DNA from 2 places in the Pseudoalteromonas sp. K222D genome. Region 1 is predicted to be linked to the other one. Evidence: riboswitches for the same ligand, from Rfam matches in the RefSeq annotation. Region 1 holds a riboswitch; the other holds the start of a gene.

Region 1 (8,788 bases):
CTAAAATAGAAGTAATAAAAGCAGAAGAAGAGAAGTTCGACTTTGATATTCTTAATACCGTAATAGAAAACGCACGAGTAATGGATGTGCGCGATATTGATGTAGAAGCTAAGCAGGAACTAAAAGAAGCTGAGTCGGTTGCCGATTTACCAGCTGGTGCAGTGGTGGTTGATATTCGCTCTCCAGAGGAAGAAGAAGCAGCACCACTGGAAATTGATTCTATAGAAGTGGTGCATTTGCCGTTTTTTCGCTTAGCAACTAAGTTTGGTGATTTACCAAAAGATCAAGACTATTACTTGTATTGCGATAGAGGTGTAATGAGCCAGTTACAAGCGCTTATTCTACACGAACAAGGCTTTACTACGGTAAAGGTATATCGCCCGTAGAAGTTAACTATTTAAAAAGCGTGGTTTATACCGCGCTTTTTTTTGCTGCAATTTTAGCTAAAAGTTCATCGTTAAAAGGGGTTTTTATATTATAAAGCTTGCCTTGCTCGCTAATGTACCCACAAATTGCCATTATTTCAGTTGCTCTATTGTGAGCAACATCTTGTTGCATAGATGAGAAGTTCTCTGCGGTACGTGCCATCACATCATACGCACTGCTCAGTGCATTGATTAACGTTACATCAAGGTTTTTTGCCTTAGCAATATTACATGCTTCGGTTAGCAGGTTAATTATAATTGAGCAATATTGAGGCTCGCGCAACTGACCATTTTTAATGTTATGTAGCGCACTTAGCGGATTTATTGCTATGTTAACTAATAACTTATTAAAACGTAGCTGCTCAATATTCATAGACGCATTTAAAAGGGGGATCGCGGTTAATTGATCCGCCATAATTTTGCTATTTTTAACACCTAAGTTGTTACATCCGCCAATTATACTTTGCCCATTACCAGTGTGCTGTACTATATATTGGTTTGATTTAAACCCAGCCATACTCGTTGTTAAAAAATAAAGCGCTTGGTGTTCATTGAGCTCACATTTTAACTGCTCTACATTACCCATACCGTTATGCGAAAGCACAACAGAGCAATGCTGAGGCAAAAACTGTTTTACTTGTGCAAATGCGCTTTGCACTTGAAAGGCTTTTACCGTAAATAAAAACACATCAAATTTAGGTAAACTATTAAGCTCATTTAATGAAATAAAAGAGGCATTTATTTTTTGTGAAGCACTGTTGTCACTACTGTAAAAGCGAGTGTTACTCGTACTTTTTCGGGTTAACACGCTTACACTATGCTGCGCACTTAAAAAGTGGGCTAATAATAAGCCTATTGCGCCGTCGCCAATAATAAGAATTTTAGCCATGAGAGTTCTTTTTACGTGGGGTTAAAATTGCTTTGATTATAAAGTAGCTTGCTGCGCCGGCAAAATCTGCAATAAAATCTGCGATTGATGCTTGCCTATATGGAAGTGCGTCTTGCATTATTTCTATTGCAGCACCGTAACCGGCTAATAAAAGTATTTGTGCGTATAAAGGGAGTTTAAACGCTTTATCCATTATTATGGCAAGGATGAAAAATATCCCAAAGTGGGCTACTTTATCAACATGAGGAAACAGGTTGCCAACCCCTTTTATTTCTTTCGCAAATAAAAAGGTAAACACCACAATACTAATTAAAAAAATTGCTTGATAAACACGCCTTGTCACAACAAATCCTAAAATCGCTTAAAAAAGAAACCGTAGTATATCAAACTAATTTAGTATCGCACCTGAACAAGATGCATAAAAGTGTAAAGATTTATAGTTTTAGCGTTATAATCGCTTTAATAAATTAAGTATAAAATTAAGATAAAATAGTTAGGAGAAATCAATGCCTTCATTTGATATTGTATCTGAAGTAGAAATGAACGAAGCTAAAAACGCAGTTGATAATGCAAACCGTGAACTAGAAACTCGCTTTGACTTTAGAGGAGTTGATGCATCGATTGAGCTAAATGATAAAGTAATTAAGCTTAAAGCCGAAGCTGACTCTCAGGTTATACAATTATTTGATATTTTAGCGAGTAAAATTTCTAAGCGTGGTATGGATGTATCAAGCCTTGAATTGCAAGATATTAGCCGAGCGGGTAAAAATGTTTTTCGTAACGTTGGTTTAAAGCAAGGTATTGAAAAAGAGATGGCTAAAAAAATAGTTAAAGCCATTAAAGATTCAAAAGTTAAAGTACAAGCCGCCATTCAAGGTGAAGAAGTACGCGTAACAGGTAAAAAGCGAGATGATCTTCAAGAAGCTATGCAAGCAGTACGTAGCGCCGATTTAGGCCAGCCATTTCAGTTTAAAAACTTCCGCGATTAATAAAACAGATTACAGATATTATAGAGATTAGGAGACTAATTTTTAAAAAATTTGTGTTAAAAAAGCCAAGCTACAGCAATGAAGTTTGGCTTTTTTGCTATTAGTAGCTTGATATGTAATCTAACTCTTTTAAAGTGATTGTTGAGGGTTTATATCGTTAAAAATCAAACTTTGGCTATATAGACGTCTATTGACATTTGTAAACAAAATACTCACAATAGCGACCTATTTTCAAGGTGCTTGCTTAATACCTTTGTATACGTTTCAAAGTATTGAAATTAACAGCAAGATAATCGGGAAGTTGGTGCGTTTTCAAGACGATAACAACCCCAACACTGCCCCCGCAACGGTAAAGTATTAGCAGCTATTATAGTGTTGACTGAGTCCGGAGACCGGCCTTGAAGTAATCTTACTTATTAACATCTTTGCGGTGGGCAAAGGTAGGGGACATCATGTTAAATAAAACCGCTCTAGGTGTGGCAATTTCGGCTGCACTTTCATTTTCAGTATCTGCAACAGTGCAACCAATCGAAAAAATAACCGTTACAGCTAATAAATTCGAACAACCTATTAGTAATGTGCTGGCCAGTGTTAGCGTAATTGACCGTGCTGATATTGAAAAAAGTAATGTGCGAGACTTACCTAGTTTGTTGGCTTCTCAAGCTGGTTTTCAAATTAACTCAAATGGTGGCTTTGGCCAAAATTCAGGTGTTTCGCTACGCGGTTCAGGTTCACGCCATACCCTTATTTTAATTGATGGTGTTAGAGTCGGCTCGGCTACTCTTGGCTATAAAGGTATTAGTAATATTGCCCTTAATACTATTGAGCGTATTGAAGTTGTTAAAGGTTCTCGCGCTGCTGTTTATGGCTCAGATGCCTTAGCTGGGGTGATTAATATTATTACTCGTAAAGCCGATAATATTCGCTTAGATGCTACTTTTGGCAGCAATGCTTATCAAAGCTACCAAATGGCGGGTGGAGCAAATATAAATGATTTAAGTGCATCATTTAACGCTGGAATTGAAAAAACCGATGGTTTTGATGTACTGCAAAACCATGCACCAGATGAAGACGCTTATGAGAACAAAAATATTGGCTTCAATATCGCTTATAACGATGACTATTTAGGCAAGCTAACCGTACAAACTCAGTATAATGAAGGTTATGCTCGTTATGATAATCAGTACAGTGCAGCAGACAGCAGTGATGAAAGTAATGATTTTGAAAACTACCAAGTATCATTAGGGTGGAATAAAAGCTACGAAAATCAAATACACCATATAGCATTCGCATTTTCTAGCGATAGCCAAGATAACACCAGTGAAGGTGTGGTTAGTATGTACGAAACTAAGCGAAATCAAATTGATTATACTGGGCAGTATATTGTCTCAGATGAGCTTAATATTAATGGTGGCTTGAACTGGTACAAAGATAAAATCGAAACCAACGCAGGTAATTATGATAAAGATAGCCGTGAGGTTTTTGCTGGCTTTTTAGGTGCGTATTACGATGATAATACGGTTTTAGCTAATATCGCAGTTCGCCAAGATCATGACCAACAATTTGGTGATAAAACCACGTATACAGCAGCGGTAGGTTATCATTTAAATAAGTTTGCTACGTTTAGAGCAAGTCAAAGCACGGGCTTTAAATCGCCTACCTTTAATGATATTTATTTTCCAGGTTCAGGTAACCCAGACCTAAAACCAGAAACGTCTGAGAATAAAGAATTAGGTTTGTTGTTAAGTTATCAAGATATTGCTTTAGAAGTGTCTATTTTTCGTAATGATTTTGACAATAAAATAGCGTGGGCACCAACACCTGCAGGCCCTTGGCAGCCAACAAATATAAATGAAGCGCGCCATGAAGGCATTGAGTTTAGCTTTTCGCAACAACTAATGGGTTTTGAGCATGCATTTAACTTCACTTACTTATCTGCAGAAGATTTAGAAACGGGCCAAGAGTTAGCTTATGTATCAAAAAATACCTTTAACTGGTCTTTAAATAAAGGGTGGGGAGATTTTGATGCGGGTATCGATTTGCAGTATCGTGGCGATAGGAAAGGTAAATTAACAGATTTATCTTCATATACATTATGGAACTTAGTCGGTAACTATCAAGCAACTGAGCAGTTAAGCTTTTCTTTACGGGTCGAAAACCTGTTTGATAAGCAGTACGATGAAGTTGATGCCTATGGTATTGATTTAGATGGTGATTATATAAATGATGAATTTTATTACTATAACACCGCTGATCGACGCTTATTTATTGGTGCTGCATACCAGTTTTAATATGCGCTACGTAGCTTAAACTTAAAAGCTCGCTAAATTAGCGAGCTTTTAAGTGCGTTAAAAATAGATTTACTCAGCTAGAAACTCTTTAAATTCGGTTTCGAATTTATGCAATTTAGGGGCAATTAAAATACTGCAATAGCCTTGGTTTGGGTTTTCGTTGTAATAGTCTTGGTGGTAATGCTCTGCTGGATAATACGTGGTGGCAGGGCTAACCTCAGTCACTATAGGCTCGCTTACCTGGTTTTGTAATTGAGCGATCACCGCGTTAGTAAGTGTTAGCTGTGTTTGGTTGTGATAATACACAACACTGCGGTATTGTGTGCCTATATCGTTACCTTGGCGGTTGAGCTGGGTGGCATCGTGCAAAGTGAAAAACATTGCTAGTAATACTTCAAAACTAATAATTGTGTCGTCAAATTCAATTTGCACTACTTCTGCATGGCCGCTAGTGCCTGAGCATACTGATTTATAGGTAGGAGTGTCTGTGTTGCCACCAGTGTAACCCGAGCTTACATTTAATACGCCGTTCACTCGTCTAAATGCGGCGTCTATACACCAAAAACAGCCGCCACCAAAGGTAGCGACTTGCGTTGTTGAACTCATAAATACTCCAAAATAGCTGTAAGTTTAGATTATGCAGAGCATAAGTCTAAAGCGTCGTAACAACAAGGTTACGACGCTATTAGGAGGTTAGATCTCTTCGAATGGCTTTTTAGCGGCTTGTTTATCAAGTTTTTGCTGCAAAAACTCAGGTGACTGTGTATTGCGCGCAAGTGCATAGTAAGCAGCAGGTACTACAAACAGAGTCAGTAGGGTTGATACAACAACACCGGTAAACACTACAACACCAATTACCATACGGCTTTCAGCACCCGGGCCCGAGGCTAAAACCAGAGGTACCGCACTCATTACAGTGGTTAATGAGGTCATAATAATAGGGCGTAGGCGCTGCGTAGCGGCTTGTAAAATAGCTTCGCTAAACTCTACGCCTTTGTCGCGTAGTTGGTTAGTAAACTCAACAATTAATATGCCGTTTTTAGCACTTAACCCTATGAGCATCACAATACCTATTTGGCTGTAAATATTGAGCGTAAGTCCTGTGGCCCACAAGCCAAACATAGCACCCATTAAGCCAAGGGGTACGGTAAGCATTATTACAAAAGGGTGCATAAAGCTTTCAAACTGTGCCGCTAGTACTAAAAAGGTAACCGTAAGTGCTAAAATAAACACGTAGGTCATGGCCGAAGCACCTTCATAAAACAACTGCGATTCGCCTTTGTAGTCAATCGCGCCATCTATGTCGTTTTCTTCCATGGCCACTTTGTTTAAAAAGTTAAGTGCTTGCTCAAGTGTATAACCATCGGCTAAGTTGGCGCTTAAGGTAATTGCACGCATACGGTTGTAGCGGTTTAAGCGCGATGCGGTAGCTTCTTCTTTTAAGCTAATTAAACTATCAAGCGGGACTAGCTCGCCACTGCGTGATTTAAGATAAATGTTTGATATATCAGTAGGGTTGGCAAAGTCTTCTTTAGTGCCTTTTAAAATAACGTCGTACTCTTCGCCGCGATCTATAAAAGTAGTAACACGACGCTGACCTAGCATGGTTTCGAGTGTACGCCCTACATCAGATACAGAAATACCTAAATCGGCCGCTTTGTTTTTATCTATGCTGACTAAAAACTGTGGGAATGTTTCTTTGTAATCATGATCGATTCTAACCAGTCCTGGATTTTTCTCAGCGCGCTCTATAATACGGTCGCGCCAATCGGCTAGTTGTGCGTAATCGTTACCTTGTAGTACAAACTCGATTGGGCGTGATGAACCACCGCCGCCAATGCCTCGGCGCATAATAGCAAAGGCTCGCACGTCGGTAACTTCCTGCAGTTTAGTGCTTATTTCGTCCATTATTTCCCAGGTAGAACGTTGGCGTTTGTCCCAATCGGCCATACCTACAATTGCTACACCGCCACTGCCGCCCCAGCCTGGTACGCGCACAAGTACGCGGCTTAGCTCACCAGATTCAGAGTAAGGCATTAAGCGATCTTCAATTTTACTCATGTTAGCGGCATTGTTCTCATAACTGGCGCCTTCAGGGCCACTCATCATAACAAAAAAGGTACCACGGTCTTCTTTAGGTGTTAGCTCAGAGGGTATTTGAGTAAATAATGAATAACTTACAAAGCCAGCTAATAATAAGCTGATCATTAAGCCCCATTTGCGGGTCATGTTAGAGGCAAGTGAGTTACGATAACTAAGCTCTACCTTAGCAAAAAAGCGGTTCATCGACTGGCTAAATTTACTTTCTTTTTCAGAGGCTTTTAATACTTTAGAGCATAACGCAGGTGAAAGAGTAAGTGCTGTAATACTTGAGAAAAACACTGCGGCACTTACCGCCATAGCAAATTCAGTAAATAAAGCACCAATACGGCCATCCATAAATACTAAGGGTACAAATACCGAAATAAGCACTAAAGTGGTGGCAATAATTGCAAAGCCCACTTCGCGCGCGCCTCTATAAGCGGCCAATAAAGGAGGCTCGCCAAGCTCTATGCGGCGATGAATGTTTTCTAACATAACAATGGCATCATCAACCACTAAGCCGATTGCTAGTACCAGTGCAAGTAAAGTAAGTAAGTTAATGGAATAACCCATAGCGAGTAAAAACATAAAACTACCCACTAACGCCACCGGCACAGTAACTGCAGGGATTAAGGTGGCACGAATATTACCTAAAAATATAAAAATAATTAATACAACTAAGCCCATAGAAATAGCAAGGGTGCTGTATACCTCATTAATCGATTCTTTTATAAAAATAGATGAGTCGTAACTATCCTCTATAGTGGTTCCTTCGGGTAGGTTACGTTTTATTTTTTCAAGTTCGGCGCGGGCGTTATCAACCACAGTTAAGGTGTTGGCTTTAGCTTGCTTTACAATGCCTAAACCAATCATATTGCGGCCATTACCCCGAAATAAACTCTCGTCATCGGCGGCTTCTAGTTGTACATCAGCCACTTCACTTAAGCGTACTAGATAACCGTCATCACCGCGTTTTATTACTAGGTTTTGAAAGTCGCGCTGATCTTTATAACTGCGGGCTGTACGTACAGTAAAGTCACGGTCAACCGATTCAATTTCGCCAGCGGGTAACTCTACGTTTTCGGTGCGTAGTGTTTGTTCTATATCGCTCGCAGTAATACCGCGAGCAGCCATTGCTTGGCGGTTTAGCCAAATTTTCATGGCGTATTTTCGCTCACCACCAATGCGTACGTTAGACACACCATCAACTACGGCTAGGCGATCAACAATAAAACGCTGTGCGTAATCAGATAATTGCATTGAGTTCATGGTTTCGCTGTTTAGCACAAACCATACAATAGGGCTTTCATCGCTGTTAGACTTAGACACCTCAGGCGGGCGAACTTGTTCAGGTAGGCTATCTGCGGCGCGGGCAACACGTTCACGCACATCGTTAGATGCAGCATCTATATCGCGCTTAATATCAAACTCAATCGTAATATTTGAGCGACCATTACGGCTCGATGAGTTAATACTTTTAATGCCTTCAATACCCGATATACGATTTTCGATGACTTGGGTTATTTTGGTTTCTATAATCTCTGCAGAAGCACCAGTATATTCGGTACTAATATTAACAATAGGCGTTTCAATGTCAGGGTACTCACGCAGTGGCAGCATGCTAAAAGCAACGAGCCCAAAGGTGAGTAAAAGTAGATTTATTACAATCGCAAAAACAGGGCGTTTAACGCTAATATCGGTAATTTTCACGGGTTATCCCTTCACGCTAACTTTACTGCCAGAGCGAATTTTTATTAGCCCCTCAGTTATAATTTGCTCACCATCGGTTAAGCCTTCATCAACAGCAACCCAGCCGTTATTTCTGCCCGCAATATGCACTTCAACACGATTAGCAACACCGTCCAAAATTTGAAATACGTAATGTTTGTCTTGTAGCGGAATAATTGCTTTTTCTGGAACCATTAATGCTTGGTTACTACTTAGCTCTAACGCTGTTTTAAGTAGCATACCAGGGCGAAGCAAACCTGAATTATTTGCAAAGCTGGCGGTTACTTCTACGCTACGCGTTACCGAGTCAATACGCGAACTAATATGCGTTACTTTACCGATAAAGGTTTGATCTGGATAAGCATCATTTTGAGTGAGCACTTT
Region 2 (8,788 bases), on a different contig from region 1:
AACACAACGTGCTACCACACCAAAGCCCGAGGTCGATTTACCTTTGCCATTACCGGTTATAACCTGAAAAATACCTTTTTCTTGTTGCGCTGCAGCTATTCGTGCATCAACTTGATCTTTTAATTTTTGTTGGCGTTGCTGATGTTTATCTTTACTTTGTTCGCTCATGATTATGCCCTTCATAAATTTTAATAATGTGTGCAATATTTAAATGCGTTTCACACATGGCAGCTAAACGCTCTAGTTGCTGCTCACGGTGCTGGTTAATATTAACCGGATTAATAACTGTATCGGCTTTGAGCCACTTTAATATTTGCAATGTGGCACTCGCTTGATCAAATAAGCCATGTAAATAAGTACCCGCTATGGCGTTATCATCACTAATAAACCCATCGGCTGTAAAGCCATTTGGGTGTTCATTAAAGCTTAAAAATGGTTTATTAAGTGCTTCACCTTGGCTAATGCCTGCATGAATTTCGTAGCCACTACAAAGTGTTTGCTGGTTATTTAATTGCATAGTCGCGGTTACATTACTCAATATTTTTTGTGCTGTAAGTGTGCTGGTAAAATCACTTAACGCTAGCCCCGGCATATGCTGTAATGATGACTCAACACCTAGGGGATCATTAATACTATTGCCAAGCATTTGCATACCACCACAAATACCGAGCACTTTACCACCATAACGTAAATGGCGTTTTATTTGTGTATCCCAGCCTTCATTTTTTAAAAAGGCTAAATCACTTAATACGTTTTTACTCCCCGGTAAAATGATCAAATCAACATCGGGGATCGCTTGTGTATGCGCTACATAATTAATATTTATATTGGGATGTAAGCGCAGTGCATCAAAGTCAGTATGGTTGCTAATGTGCGGCACAAGCAGCACGGCAATATTAACGCTGGCATTAGTTAGCGTATTATCAATAGCAATTGCATCCTCAGCATCTAATGCAAGGTCGTGTAAATACGGCAATACGCCTAACACCGGTTTACTTGTGTACTGTTCCAGCCAATCAAGTCCACTTTGTAATAAGCTTATATCGCCTCTAAAACGATTTATTACAAAGCCTTTTACCCGCGCTTGCTCCGACTCACTCAACAATGCCAAAGTACCCACTAAATGAGCAAACACACCGCCTTTATCTATATCGGCAATTATAATTACGGGGCAGTCAACGGCTTCGGCGTAGCCCATATTAGCAATGTCGTTGGCTCTGAGGTTTATTTCGGCTGGGCTGCCCGCCCCTTCCACCAGCAATAAATCAAAACGTTTTGCTAAACGGTTATGCGACGTGAGTACTGCATCCATAGCTACTTTTTTATAATCGTGATACGCCCCAGCTTCCATATTACTTATGGCTTTACCATGAATAATAACCTGCGCGCCAGTATCGCTATTTGGCTTAAGTAATATGGGATTAAAGTCAGTTTCAGGGGCTACCTTTGCCGCTATAGCTTGCAGTGCTTGAGCACGACCTATTTCACCACCATCATCTGTAACTGCACTATTTAATGCCATATTTTGTGGCTTAAATGGCGCTACATTTAGCCCTCTATTAGCAAATACTCTACACAGCGCCGCAACCAGTGTACTTTTACCCGCATCGGATGTGGTGCCTTGCACCATTAACGTTTTCATTTTATAGCCCTATACCTGGCGCTTACGAAAATACAATAAGCTTAAAAAAAACACGCTACCAATAGCTGCAGTAATAACCCCAACGGGTAACTCTTGATTAGTTAATAACGTGCGCGCTAGCACATCAACCCAAACCATAAAAGTACCGCCCACCAAACTCGTTACCAGTAAGCCAGATAAGCTACCTTGGGAGATAAAAAAGCGCACTATATGCGGCACCATTAATCCTACAAAGCCAATTCCGCCACACATAGCCACTAACACTGCCGTTATCAGCGAACTTAAAACTAGCATCAATATTCTAAAGCGATGTACCCGCACACCCAGTGTTATAGCACTTTCATCGCCGAGCAGCATGGCATTAAGTTGGCGCCTAAAACTAAGCATTGTAAATGTACACAATACAATAACCACAAAAGGTAACCACAGCGTTGCCCACTGCGCTCGTGCAAAACTGCCGAGCGTCCAAAATAAAATAGCCGCAACTGCCTGAGGATCGCTCCAGTAAAGTAATAAACTGGTAAATGCGCTAAATAAAAATGACAAGGCCACACCTGCCAGCAGCATAGACTCTACTTGCCCACTTTGCTGCCGCCCTGCAATCAATATAAGTAAACTCATAGCGACTAAACTGCCAGCCAATGCCGCTGCCGATAATGCAAAGCCCGCACTAATGCCCACAAACGCCATGAGTATAACTACCCCCAAAGACGCCCCAGACGATATCCCAAATAAATAAGGATCTGCTAACGGATTACGCGTCACGGTTTGCAAAATAAGCCCGGCAATGGCTAAACCACTGCCAGCTAAAAATGCCAGTAATGTGCGTGGCATTCTTAATTCAACAATAATTCGAGTGTTAAAGGAGCCCTCTGTTGAGGTGAAAATACTTTTAAATACATCAGTTAATGATGTGTCGGCAGCGCCATAACTCAGCGCCGTAAATAACGTAAATAATGCAGCTAGTACTGTGACTAAAAGTGCTATTGAATGATTGTTAAGCATGCGCATATTATTCATACCCATAAAAGTAAGTAATATGTGGAATAACACCACCTAGTTTAGACATTTGCGGGTGGTGGCTTACTTGTGCACATACACCAAATACATCATTGAGCATGTCCTCGCTAAGCACATCGATGGGAGAGCCAGTATTAACAATTTCGCCGTGATTTATAACCACCAGCTCATCGCACATAGCAGCGGCTAAATTTAAATCATGAAACGATGCAAACACAGTAACGCCAAGCGATTTAGCCAACTCCATTACCTGAATTTGATACTTCACATCTAAGTGGCTGGTTGGCTCATCCATAATTAATAGTTGCGGTTGCTGCACCATAGCCCGAGCAATTAATGCACGTTGTTTTTCTCCTCCCGAAAGCGACTCAAAACGTTGGCTTGCATGATTCTGCAAGCCAACTCGCGCTATAGCTTGGTTTATTTTTTGTGTGTCGGCTGTTGTGGTGGTGCTAAATAATGCTTTGTGCGGGGTTAACCCAAGTGCAACCACATCTAATAAAGTTAAATTAAATTGTGATGGGGTTTCTTGTAAAACAACCGCAACCTGCTTTGCGTATTCATGGCTTTTTAACTGCCAAATATCGGTATTATTAAATTTAATTTGCCCTGCAGTGGGCTGATTAAAGCGATACAAACACCGCAGTAAACTAGATTTACCTGCGCCATTGGGGCCAATTAAGCCAACGAACTTACCTTGCTTTATTTGCAAATTAACATTGTTGAGGATAGTTTTACTGCCAATATTCCACGACACGTGATTAACGCTTAACAATGGTGTATTTAATGGCGTTTGAGTTTGCAATAGTTAGCCCTAGGCAGGAATGCGCTCACTAACAATGCAACTAACTATGGCTAGTACATAATTTGAAGATGAGTAAACCCGCTCGTTAAAATAGTTTATTTGTATCTGACTTAAAGCGTTATGCTAATTACAGTTGCGGGAACAGTTGAGGAGTTGCACCTCATTCCAAATGAATACTCTATTATGGGCGGCTAAGTAAATAATTTAAAGCAAAAAAAACCGCACTTAACAAAGTACGGCTTAAAAAGGCAGTGCTAAGCGCTGCTTAAAATTTATATTCTATACCTACACCTAAGTAGTCTTGGTCAACGTTGTTGTCCATATCGAAATTAGAATAAAAACCAAATAATTTAGTGTTTTTATTTAACTGATGATCAACACCTGCCGAAATAGCCGTTTTGTCATCACTGCCTTTAAAATCCATTGCCTGGTACTGCAATTTAAAGGTATTGCTAGCCATAGTGTAAGCCGCACTTAATAAATAACCGTCGGCCTCACTACTGCCATCAACTTTTTCTTGCGTTTGATACATAGCGCCTAATTTAAAATCGGCTACTTTACCTTGTACTGATGCGCGCACTACATCGTAGCCGTTCACTTCACTATCGGCAGCAATAGCGGCATATATTGCGCTCTTTTTAAGGGCTGCGTCACCATAAGTTACTGCCATTGAATAGCCATTTTTAGCACCTGCTGCATCGCTATCCTCTGCAACAAACGTAGCCAAAAGCTTAAAACCTTGGTAAGAATTAGAGGCATAAGAAACACTACTGCCCATTCTATTTTCACCTTTAAAGGCATTTTTAATGTCGCCTTCAAGGTCGCTAAATAAATCAACTTTACCTTGTGACTGCTTAAGCGCGGTATCGTTACGGCCAATAACAACTTGGCCAAACGCGCCTTTTAAACCTATATACTGATTACGAGCAGAGATATTGTCGTCATTATCACCTTTTGAGTCGGCGTCAGAAACATCAACTTGAAATTCAAACTTATAAACAGCTTCTAAGCCATCAGATATTTTTTCAGACCCTTTTAAGCCCAAACGTGATGAGTTACTTTTAATTTCGGTAAAAGACCTCTCACCATCATCCGACGACTGTAGTGTTACGTTCGCTTTACCGTAAAAATCCACTTCAGCAAGCGCATTAAAAGACAAACCACCTAATAAAGCTACACATAAGCTCGACTTTACAAATTTCATGTTATTTCCTCGATAATCACAACAGACTCGTTTTTAATGCAACAGGAGTTTGGCACTGTTAAATGACAAAAATATTACAGCCGTCATATTTTTACACTTTTAAATTCATAAAAATACATAATAGTTGCAATCAAACGTACATATACAGCAAAGCCATTGCCCTTACTCTACGGGTAACTTAGGGGTCATTTGGGTTAATAAATTTACTAGTGTTTCTATTAACTCTTTTTGCTCATTGTCTCTGTGATAGGCAACAAATATATCGCGCGAGGTGGTTTCCACGTCTTTCACATGAAATAACTCGCCCTTTTCTAAATGCGCCGCAACAAGTACTTGAGGAATAAATGCACTCCCTCCGCATTGCAATATTAAATCCAGTGCTATACGCCCGGTACTTGTTCTAAAGTAAGGTGGGGTTTTGCCTGTAAACTGGCGAGCATGCCACAGTGAGAACGTGGTGCCCCAGTCAACATATACGTACTGGTTATCAAAAAAGTTATCGTAACTGGCAGTATCAAACGCGCTTACCGGTATAATGGGGAGTTCACAAATTCGCTCAACTACCAGTTCATCAACTTTGGGTGGATCAAATAAAATAGCTAAATCTAAGGTGCGCTCTAATAACAGGCGGGTACTTTCTTGTTGTGCTTTTACCTCAGCCACCAAAGACACACCGGGCATTGCCGATACAATATTAGTAATACCAAACTGTAAAAATGCATCCCAAATGTTTGGTGTACCCGCTAGGCAAATTTGTTTATGCATATTATCGGCAAGTGCCACATCTACTTTTGCTCTTTGCATGCCAGTAATGATCATTTGTGCATGGGGTAATAAACGCTCACCTGGCGCTGTTAGTTGAATATTATTGCGCTGGCGAATAAACAAATTAACACCAAGCCCTTGCTCTAATTGACGAATTCTAAAGCTTACTGCAGACTGCGTGATATAAAGGTTTTCAGCCGCTTTGCCAAAGTGACGAGTGCGTACTACCTCAACAAATGTTTTTAATAAATCGATATCCAATTTTTTATCCTCACGATAAAAATAACTTGTTTAAAATATTTGCAAACTTGCCGCATACTCCAGCAATTACCAAGGTATGAGGGTACAACAATGAGCAATGATATTTCACTACTTCGCCAAGCATTTGTTAGTCAACGTCAGTTTTTTGATGATCAAAACTTCCCACGCGGATTTGGTCGCAGCGGAAACTTTACCTTATTAGAAGCCAGTATATTAGAGCAACACGGTGTTGTTTTAAAAGGCTTACATAATAAAGCCCTAGAGCCACAAAATGAACATCAGCAACAATTTGTCGCTGTTATTAGTGGTACTTTAGAGCCAACCAATGCAATTGAGCGCGCTTGGGTTAAATACTTAAAGTTAACAACAAGCAAAGCAAAGTTCCATACATTATTTGGCCGCTCAAAAATAGCGACCCCAGCACCAATAAGCCAAGACTATTACGCCGAGTCAGACAGTATGTAATTGCTTTAACTATTTAATTTTTACATTTTAAATAGTTAAACATACACCAAGCCTAGCGCGAGTACAAAATACATCGCGCTACGTGCTTACTTAAGTTAACTAACTTTTAAACCACGCCTGAGGCCACAATAGCGGCTTTTTTACGTTTACGAGATTGCCTAAAAGAGTCCCAACTAAAAATAGCCAATGCACTCCAAATACAAACAAATGTAACTACTCGCTCGGCATCAAACACTTCACCGTAAAGCATCACAGCTAATATAAACATCAAACTTGGCCCTATGTACTGAAAAAAGCCTAAAGTGGTGTATTGCAAACGCTTAGCAGCGCCGGTAAAGCACAGTAGTGGTAAGGTGGTAATGATCCCGGCACTAATGAGTAACACATTGGTATGCCAGTCATTAGCAGGCAAGCTTGACGTTGCTGTAGGCACCATTAAATACCAATAAATAAGCGCTACGGGCAAGAGTATAAATGCTTCTATTGAAATACCGGACAATGCTTCCACTGGCAGTTTCTTACGCAGTAAACCATATATTGCAAATGATATAGCTAGCGAAAAAGCAACCACAGGAAATGAGCCAAAACTTATTAATTGCAGCAGTACACCGGTAAATGCTAAAGCAACAGCAACCATTTGAAACTTACGTAAACGTTCGCCTAAAAATAACACTCCCAGTAATACATTTAGTAACGGATTAATGTAATAACCTAAACTGGCATCAAGCATATGATTATTATTAACTGCCCATATAAACAAGCCCCAGTTAAACCCCAGTATCGACGAGGTTAAAACCAGCATTAACAATAACTTAGGCTGTACTATAATGCGTTTAATTCTATCCCACTGGCCTAAAATACTCACAATAATAATTAAAAACATCACCGACCACACAACACGATGCGTTAAAATTTCAAATGCAGTAACATGCTGGAGTTGCTTAAAGTATATAGGTGCTAAACCCCATATAGTAAAAGCGATGCAAGCCAAAATGGCGCCCTTGCGCTTCTCGGTATCAATCGGCATAAATAAACACTTAGTTATTCAAAAGGTCGCCAGTTTACTCCGCAAACTTTTATTAGCCAACTAAATACGTGCCCGTACCAAATGCTATTTGTACTGCTTGCTCATTATGCAATTCCATCCTACAAACACATACTTTATTGCCCGAGCGAATTAAAGTGGCACTGGCTATAAATTTCTCGCCTTTGCCTGGGCGTAGGTAATCGGTGCGCATATCTATAGTGCCCAAGGTGGCTAGTTTTTGCTGCACAGATAAAATATCAACATCGTTTAGCTTATCTATTACACTTGCTGCAGCTAACATACCACCTACGTTATCGAGCACTGCCGAAATAACGCCGCCATGGAGTATTTTTTGTGCCGGATTACCTATGAGTATATCCTGCCAAGGAAACGATATTTTTGCTTGTTCTGGGCTAAGTGATTCTACCGATATTTTTAAAAACTGATTAAACGGCATATTATTTACAAACAGCGAGCCTACATGCTCTATTAACATTTCTTTATTCATTATTATTCTCTATGTTATATCTGGTAAGAGGAGTAAAGCATAACTAGGATAAAACTAGCAACACAGTTAAATTTATTAGCCGCTTAAAGTCAGCTAATATCCCCCCCCTGAGCGAGTAAATTCACACGTTATAAATTTATTCAAAAAACATTCAACACTCGCTAAAGACATCCTGTACAAAAAACACTAAAATACCCCGCAATGAATACATTAACACCACCCTCTAGCTCACTTGTGCGCACCCCTGAAGCTGTACTCAAACAAGTGTTTGGTTATAGTGAATTTCGCGACGGCCAAAAAACGGTTATTGATGCAGCCATTAACGGCCAAGATTCGTTGGTATTGCTGCCAACCGGTGGCGGTAAATCTGTGTGCTATCAAATACCCGCTTTAGTGCTTGAAGGGGTAACTATTGTTATTTCTCCGCTAATATCGCTAATGCAAGATCAGGTAACTCAACTACAAGCGCTGGGCGTTAAAGCCGCATATATAAATAATAGCTTAGCCCGCGAAGAGCAGCAGCAGGTATACCAACAACTCCATCAGGGATTAATTAAACTACTGTATGTTGCCCCTGAAAAAGTGCTGCAGCGAGAGTTTTTAGAGCGCTTATCGCATTTAAAAATCAGCTTATTTGCTATTGACGAAGCGCATTGTGTATCGCATTGGGGGCACGATTTTAGACCCCATTACTTTCGTTTAAGCGAATTAAAACAACGCTTTGCTCATGCACCTATGATGGCCCTTACTGCAACTGCCGATAAAGCCACTCGTTTTGATATTGTTGAGCAATTAAAGTTACAACAACCCTATATTCATACCGGCAGCTTTGATCGCCCTAATATTCGCTACACCATAGAAGAAAAATTTAAACCTATGGTGCAACTGCTGCGCTATTTAAAAGAACAAAAAAGCCAAAGCGGCATAATTTATTGCACCAGCCGTAAGCGCGTAGACGACATAGCCGAAAAGTTAGCCGACGCGGGACTTAACGCCGCCGCCTATCATGCAGGTATGAGTAACGAGCAGCGCCAATTTGTGCAAACCGGCTTTGCCCGCGACGATATACAAATAGTGGTTGCTACAGTGGC

Evidence for each region. Region 1 has a riboswitch for cobalamin ahead of J5X91_RS06865 (TonB-dependent receptor). Riboswitches for the same ligand answer to the same signal wherever they lie in the genome.
Region 2: another riboswitch for cobalamin. It lies ahead of J5X91_RS03955 (ABC transporter ATP-binding protein); the one in region 1 lies ahead of J5X91_RS06865 (TonB-dependent receptor).

What each region holds. Positions count from the first base shown of each region.
Region 1 is NZ_JAGGDL010000009.1:46,428-55,215, forward strand. It holds gene thiI (tRNA uracil 4-sulfurtransferase ThiI) at 1-386, shown strand, start outside; gene J5X91_RS06850 (2-dehydropantoate 2-reductase) at 412-1,314, opposite strand; gene J5X91_RS06855 (VanZ family protein) at 1,307-1,657, opposite strand; gene J5X91_RS06860 (YajQ family cyclic di-GMP-binding protein) at 1,821-2,303, shown strand; cobalamin riboswitch at 2,554-2,719, shown strand; gene J5X91_RS06865 (TonB-dependent receptor) at 2,756-4,594, shown strand; gene msrA (peptide-methionine (S)-S-oxide reductase MsrA) at 4,664-5,200, opposite strand; gene J5X91_RS06875 (efflux RND transporter permease subunit) at 5,288-8,386, opposite strand; gene J5X91_RS06880 (efflux RND transporter periplasmic adaptor subunit) at 8,390-8,788, opposite strand, start outside.
Region 2 is NZ_JAGGDL010000004.1:95,474-104,261, forward strand. It holds gene cobO (cob(I)yrinic acid a,c-diamide adenosyltransferase) at 1-168, opposite strand, end outside; gene J5X91_RS03945 (cobyric acid synthase) at 152-1,642, opposite strand; gene J5X91_RS03950 (iron ABC transporter permease) at 1,652-2,653, opposite strand; gene J5X91_RS03955 (ABC transporter ATP-binding protein) at 2,655-3,467, opposite strand; cobalamin riboswitch at 3,546-3,687, opposite strand; gene J5X91_RS03960 (porin) at 3,733-4,671, opposite strand; gene J5X91_RS03965 (LysR family transcriptional regulator) at 4,834-5,697, opposite strand; gene J5X91_RS03970 (DUF413 domain-containing protein) at 5,788-6,162, shown strand; gene rarD (EamA family transporter RarD) at 6,269-7,189, opposite strand; gene J5X91_RS03980 (thioesterase family protein) at 7,242-7,697, opposite strand; gene recQ (DNA helicase RecQ) at 7,899-8,788, shown strand, end outside.